DNA from 2 places in the Thermus sp. H19.2 genome. Region 2 is predicted to be linked to the other one. Evidence: riboswitches for the same ligand, from Rfam matches in the RefSeq annotation. Region 2 holds a riboswitch; the other holds the start of a gene.

Region 1 (3,384 bases), 250 kb from region 2:
CACCGCCTGGACCACGCTCATGCGGAAGGCGCTGGTGGAGTAGGGCTTCACCACCCCCGTGGTCCCGAGGACGGAAAGCCCCCCGAGGATCCCGAGCCTGGGGTTTAAGGTCTTCTTGGCGAGCTCCTCCCCGCCAGGGATGGCGATGGTGACGGCGAGGGGCCTTTCCGTCACCTCCCGCACGGCCTCCCAGATCATCCGCCTGGGCACGGGGTTAATGGCGGGCTCCCCCACGGGCACCCCGAGGCCGGGCTTGGTCACCACCCCCACGCCTTCCCCGCCCTCCAAGCGGTCGGCGCTGGCGAAGCGCACCAGGGCCTGGATCTCCGCCCCGTGGGTCACGTCGGGGTCGTCCCCGGCGTCCTTGATCATCCCCACGAGGACCCCTTCTCCCTTCCGTTCCAGGCGGAAGACCTTGAAGGTCTGCCGCCACCCCGCGGGGAGCCAGATGTCCACCTCCTCCGGGGTTTCCCCGAGGAGGGCCAGGGCCGCGGCCTTGGCCGCCGCGGCGGCGTTCGCCCCCGTGGTGAAGCCGATGCGGCTTCCCTTCTTGTCCCGGGGCGGGGGGTAGGGGTGGCTCATGCGGGGCTTAGGGCGTAGAGCCTTAAGGAGACCAGGAGGCCGAAAAGCCCAAGGCCAAGGGGCAAGGCGATGGCCTCGAGGTCCACCCCCCCTAGCTCCGCCAAGGCCAGAAGCAGGGCCACGGCCACCACCGCCCACCCGAGGAGGCGGCTCGCCCTTTCCGCCCTTCGGGAGTCCTTGGCCAGGTTCTGCAGGCGGCTCGCCAGAAGCCCGTCCACCCCGTCCACGAGGAGCATCCCCAGGGTGAAGAAGGCCCCGAGGCGCAAAGGGGAGAGCTCGGCGGAGAGGGCCAGGGCGGAAAGCTGGCTCGCCGTTTCAAACCCCAGGCCGAAGAGGGCTCCGAGGAGGAGGGGGTTGAGGAGGGGAAGCCCCTTCGGGGAGGTGGGAGGGGTGGGCTTTAGGAGCCGGTAGAGGTTCAGGGCCGCCACCAGGAGGAGGAGAAGGGCGGGGAGGTGGAGGGCCTCGAGGTCCACCCGCCCGAGGAGGCTTGCCGCCGGGAAGGCCAAAAGGGTGACGATCCCCCCGTGCCCCAGGGCGAAGAGGGCGCCGTTAAGGGGAGAGGGCCTCACCCGGGAGAGTCCGTCCACCGCCGCCAGGTGGTCGGGGTCCACGCCGTGGCGCATCCCCAAGGCCACGGCCAAGAGCTCGAGGCCCGTCACGTGGAACCTTCCTTAGGGGTGGGAACAAGGGGCTTAAACCGGAAACCGAAGGTTTTTCCCATGCTTGCCTCCTTTCGCCCCTGCTCGGGGGCAGGTGAGGCGCGCACCGGGGCGGGTATTCGGGCTTCCGGCCTAGACGATGGGCCTATGGGTTGGGCCGGTTACCGTTGCGGCACAGCGCCGGACTTTCACCGGTCTTCCCCCTTTTGCGCCCCAGGACATCCGGGCCCTGGGGCACCCCGGCCGCTCTCGCCCCTGTTTTACCTCCCCGGTCCCGTCCCGTCAAGGGAGAGGCGGGCGAGCACCCTCTTGGGCCAGTCCACCGCCACCGCGCTCCCCGGGGGCACGAGGCCGTCCTCCCCCAAGGCCCTGAGCACCGCCCGCACCACCCCTCCGTGGGTGAAGAGGACCGCAGGGGTCCTAAGCCCCTCCAGGAAGCGGAAGACCCGCTCCTGGAAGGCCAGGAGGCTCTCCCCTCCCGGGGGGTGGAAGCCCTGGAAGCGGAGGAGGGCTTCCTTGGGGACGGGGTCCAGGTCCTCCCAAAGCGCCCCCTCCAGGGCCCCGAAGTGGATCTCCCTAAGCTCTGAGGCCAGCAAGGGGGTGAAGCCCGCAAGCTCCGCCGTCCGCCTCGCCCGCAGGAGGTCCGAGCTGTAGGCGGGAAGGGGGGGAAGCCTCCCCTTGAGCCTCCTCGCCTGGGCCTCCCCCTCCTCCGTGAGGGGGAGGTCCGTCCAGCCCAGAAGCCTTCCCTCCCGGTTCCAGAGGGTCTCCCCGTGGCGCACGAGCCAGAGCTCCATGCCCTTAGGGTAAGCTTTCCTCCATGGTGGACCGCGAGGCATTGGCCCAAGCCCAGCTCCGCATGGGCCAGCTCACCAAGCCCCCTCGCTCCCTGGGCTACCTGGAGGAGGTGGCGGTGCGCCTCGCCGCCCTCCAGGGCCGGGTGAAGCCGGAGCTCGGCCGGGGGGCGGTGGTGGTGGCCGCCGCCGACCACGGGGTGGTGGCCGAGGGGGTCTCGGCCTACCCCCAGGAGGTCACCCGGCAGATGGTCCTGAACTTCCTCCAGGGGGGCGCCGCCGTCAACCAGTTCGCCCTGGCGGCGGACTGCGCCGTCTACGTCCTGGACGTGGGGGTGGTGGGGGAGCTTCCCGACCACCCGGGGCTCCTTAAGCGCAAGGTGCGGGAAGGGACGGGAAACCTGGCCCAGGGCCCCGCCATGACCCCGGAGGAGGCGGAAAGGGCCCTCCTGGCGGGCCGCGAGGCGGCGAGGCGGGCCATCGCGGAAGGGGCCACCCTCCTCGCCGCCGGGGACATGGGCATCGGCAACACCACGGCGGCGGCCGCCCTCACCGCCGCCCTCCTGGGCCTCTCTCCTGAGGCCGTGGTGGGCCGGGGAACGGGGGTGGGGGAGGAGGGCCTGAGGCGGAAGCGCCAAGCGGTGGCCCGGGCCCTCGCCCGCCTCCGCCCGGGCATGGACCCCCTCGAGGTGGCGGCCGAGGTGGGGGGGCTTGAGCTTGTGGCCATCGCCGGGGTTTACCTCGAGGGGTACGAGGCCGGGCTTCCCCTGGTCCTGGACGGCTTTCCCGTGACCGCGGGGGCCCTTTTGGCCTGGAAGCTGGAGCCTCAGCTGAAGGACCACCTCTTCGCCGGCCACCTCTCCCGGGAGCCCGGCCACCGCCGCCAGCTGGAGGCCCTGGGCCTGAGGCCCCTTTTGGACCTGGACCTGGCCCTCGGGGAGGGGACCGGGGCAGTCCTCGCCATGCCCCTTCTCCGGGCCGCCGCCCGCATCCTCCACATGGCCACCTTCCAGGAGGCGGGGGTTTCTCAGGGAACGTGAAGGCCCTCCGCCTCGCCCTCGCCCTCCTCACGGTCTTGCCCCTGGCCCCTGAAGGGGTGGGGGAGAGGGAGTTCAAGGCGAGCGTGGCCTTCTTCCCCCTGGCGGGCTACCTCCTGGGGCTCCCCCTGGCCCTCCTCGCCCTTTCGCCCCTGCCCCCGGGGCTTTCCGCCGCCCTGGGGGTCGCCCTCCTCCTCGGCCTCACGGGGTTCTTGCACCTGGACGGCCTTTTGGACCTGGCGGACGCCCTCCTTGGGGCCAGGCCCAAAGAGGAGCGCCTCCGAATCCTCAAGGACCCCCACCTGGGAGCCTTCG
Region 2 (3,384 bases):
AACGCGGAGGCCCCGGTGACCTCGAGGGCCCACTCCACCGCCTCCCGGTCTTCCCGCCCCTCCCTTCCCCAAAGCCCCAGATGGGGAAGCCTCCCCAGGCGCACCACCTCCTCCACGAGAAGCCCCTCGGGGTAGGGGCCGTTTTGAGGAAGGTAGGCGAGGAGGCGGCCCCGCTCGTAGCTTCCGTAGGCCCTAAGGGGCCTTCCCTCCAGGAGAACCTCCCCCCTTCTCGGCCGGAGAAGCCCGGCCATCGCCTTTAGGAGGGTGGTCTTCCCCGAGCCGTTGGGCCCGAGGAGGGCGAGCCACTCCCCCGGATGAAGGGCGAGGTCCAGGCCCTCGAGGACGAAGGGGCCGTATACGCCCCTGGCCTCAAGCCCGCCCACGGCGCCTCCACATGAGGTAGAGGAAGAAGGGCCCCCCGAGGAGGGTGGTGACCACGCCCACCGGGAGCTCGGCGGGCCGGGCCAGGGTGCGGGCGAGGAGGTCGGCGAAGGCGAGGAGCGCCCCGCCCCCTAGGGCGCTTGCCGGGAGGAGGAGGCGGTAGTCCTCCCCCAGGAGGCGGCGGAGGAGGTGGGGGGTCACCAGGCCCACGAAGCCGATGATCCCCGCCTGGGCCACGGCCGCGGCGGTGAGGAGGCTCGCCGCACCCAGAAGAAGGAGCTTGAGGGCCTCGAGGGGAAGCCCCAGGCTCTTCGCCGTCTCCTCCCCGAGCCCTAAGGCGTTCAGCACCCGGCCCAGGAAAAGGAGGGGGGGGAAGGCCAGGGCGAAGAAGAGGGCGAGGACCCGCACCCCCTCCCACCCGGCGAAGGCCAGGTTGCCCAGGGTGTAGGCGAAGACCGCCCGCACCCGGTCGGCGTCCTGCATCATCAGGTAGGTGGTGAGCCCGGTGAGGACGCTCCCCACCACCACCCCGGCGAGGACGAGCTCCCCGGTGCGGGCCACCCCCCCCGCCAGGACCAGGGTGAGAAGGGTGGCCAGGAGGGCCCCCCCGAAGCCGAAGAAGGTGGCGGAGAGGGGGAGGTGCTGGAAGACGGCGTGCTGGGCGAAGGCGGGGGAAAGACCCCCGAGAAGAGCGGCGAAGAGGGTCACGGCGAAGGCCGCCCCCGAGGCGGAGCCCATGAGGTAGGGGTCGGCCAGGGGGTTGCGGAAAAGCCCCTGGAAGGCCGCCCCCGATACCGCCAAGGCCGCCCCCACCAGGACCCCGGCCAGGACCCGGGGAAGCCGGAGCTCGGTGACGATGGGGTTCTCCACCCGCCCGAGGAGGGCCCCCACCACCTCCGCCGGGGAGAGGGAAACGGCCCCCAGGCCCACCCCCAGGACCAGGGCCAGGAGGAGCAGGGCAAGGAGCCAGGCGAAGACCAGGCTCCGCCTCAGGGCCAGGGGAAGGCTTAGGGTCATGGCCTGCCGTGGAAGCAGTCCACCAGGAGCCTCAGGCCCTGGGCCACCCGGGGGCCGGGGCGGGAAAGGAGGCTGTCCTCCCCCCCGGTGTAGACGCAGATCCGCCCGTTCTGCACGGCCCTCACCCGGTCCCATCCCGGCCGCTTGCGGATGGTCTCCAGGGCGTTCGGGTAGGTGGCCACGATGACCTCGGGGTCCTTCTCCACCACGAACTCGGGGCTGATCTTGGGGAAGAGGCCAAGCTCCTTGGGCACGATGTTCACCCCCCGGGCCTTACTTATGAGGACGCCGATGAAGCTCTCGGGGCCCACGGTGTAGGGGGTGGGGTCGATCTCGTAGTAGACCCGGGGGCGGGACCTGGCCTTGGCCGCCCGGGCCTCCTCCTGGTAGACCTCCTTCTGGATCTGGGCCACCAGGCGCTCCGCCTCAGCGGGAAGGCCCAAGAGCCTCCCCAGGGTGCGCACCGTCTTAAAGATGTCCTCGTAGGTCTCGGTCTTCACGGCGTAGACCGTGAGCCCGGCCCGCTCCAGGGTCTCGTAGAGCCTCCCGTACTTAGAAACCAAGACCAGGTCGGGCTTGAGGGAGACGATGAGCTCGGGGTTGGGGTTGTAGAGGCCGCCCGCCTTGGGAAGCTTCTTCACGCCTTCCGGCCAGTCGGAGTAATCGTCCGTGGCCACGATCCGGTCGCAGGCTCCCAGGGCGCAGACCGTCTCCGTCACCGACGGGAGCATGGTGACGATGCGCTTAGGCGGGGCCTTGAGGGTGACCGTGCGCCCCAGGTCGTCCTGCAGGGTGAGGGGAAAAGCGAAGGCCAAGGCCAGAAGAACCGAAAGCGCCGCCAGCAGTCTTTTCATGCCTACCTCCCTAAGGCCGCTAGGGCCAGGCCCGGGGGAGGTAGGGAAAAACCCCTGCCGGGAGGCAGGGGCTAAAGGCAAAGGCCGTTTATCCCCCACTTCTCCCCCATCCGCGTGAGGTGCCCGCCTTGGGGTAGGGCGGGCGGCCCTGGCAGGTATTCGGGCTTCCGGCCTGCGAAGAAAGGCCTGACGCTGGGCCGGTTACCGTTGCGGGACAGCGCCGGACTTGCACCGGACTTCCCCACTTTAAGCCGGGACTACGCGTCCAGGCACCAGGGCAACGGGACCTGGCTTTGGGACCCTAGCGGGCCTTAGCCTTCAGGCTAAGGCGCGAGGAGGGATCTGACAAGGGGGCTTGACAACTGAGCTCTCATCACTTTCCTCCCCCCAGCTCCTGAAGCAACCTGACCAACTCTGCCAGCACGGCTTCCTTCCAAGGCGGGGGCCCCTGGGCCAGGGCGATCCGGCCCAGGCGGAAGAGGCTCTGCCGCTCGGGATGGGCCAGGAGCCGGGGAAGCCATTCCCTGCCCCGCAAGCACACCCCCAGAAGGACCAAGAGCGCCATCCCCAAGGCCAGAAGCCATAACCACCCCCTGAGGCTCGCCCCCGTCCGCAGCCGATGGCGGTCCAGCCCAAACCCCTGCCCCTTCAGGTCCCTAAACCCCTCTTCAATCCAAACCCTCCACCCATAGGAAGGCTCCCCACCCAAGGGCCCCCAGTAGGCCAGATACCAGGGCTCCCGACCCCCCGGGTACACCAGGAGGGTGACCTCCACCCCCTCCCCGCCATGGCCCAGGTCAGCGAAGCTACCTTGAAGGCGGACCTGTCCACGCTCGGGGCTGGCCGGCTTGGGGAAGCGCTCCCCCAGGAGGAAGCGCTCCTTCTCCTCGGTCTCCACGCCTCGGTTGCGCCGCAGGCGGATGAGGAAGCCCATGCCCCACTCCTGGAGCTTTCGCATCAGGGAGACCCGGTCAAACCCCCGGTCCAGGAGGAAGAGGGGGGTGTACCCCAGGTCCTGGACGGCGCGGCCCAGGCGGTGGAGGAAGTCCTCTTCCACCCGGTTTTGACTGGGGAAGGGGGAGAGGGGGTGAAGGGCGAAGGCCACCACCAGGGCCCTTCCCTTGAGGGGGAG

Evidence for each region. Region 2 has a riboswitch for cobalamin ahead of ACY5J6_RS07365 (ABC transporter substrate-binding protein). Riboswitches for the same ligand answer to the same signal wherever they lie in the genome.
Region 1: linked by a shared signal. The riboswitch ahead of ACY5J6_RS05920 (HoxN/HupN/NixA family nickel/cobalt transporter) and the one ahead of ACY5J6_RS07365 (ABC transporter substrate-binding protein) in region 2 are both predicted to bind cobalamin.

The regions. Positions count from the first base shown of each region.
Region 1 covers NZ_CM143429.1:1,096,058-1,099,441, reverse strand. The annotation lists gene ACY5J6_RS05925 (cobalt-precorrin-5B (C(1))-methyltransferase) at 1-582, opposite strand, end outside; gene ACY5J6_RS05920 (HoxN/HupN/NixA family nickel/cobalt transporter) at 579-1,241, opposite strand; cobalamin riboswitch at 1,347-1,485, opposite strand; gene ACY5J6_RS05915 (histidine phosphatase family protein) at 1,502-2,035, opposite strand; gene cobT (nicotinate-nucleotide--dimethylbenzimidazole phosphoribosyltransferase) at 2,062-3,072, shown strand; gene ACY5J6_RS05905 (adenosylcobinamide-GDP ribazoletransferase) at 3,069-3,384, shown strand, end outside.
Region 2 covers NZ_CM143429.1:1,344,534-1,347,917, forward strand. The annotation lists gene ACY5J6_RS07355 (ABC transporter ATP-binding protein) at 1-383, opposite strand, end outside; gene ACY5J6_RS07360 (FecCD family ABC transporter permease) at 370-1,398, opposite strand; gene ACY5J6_RS07365 (ABC transporter substrate-binding protein) at 1,395-2,252, opposite strand; cobalamin riboswitch at 2,386-2,544, opposite strand; gene ACY5J6_RS07370 (IS4 family transposase) at 2,626-3,384, opposite strand, start outside.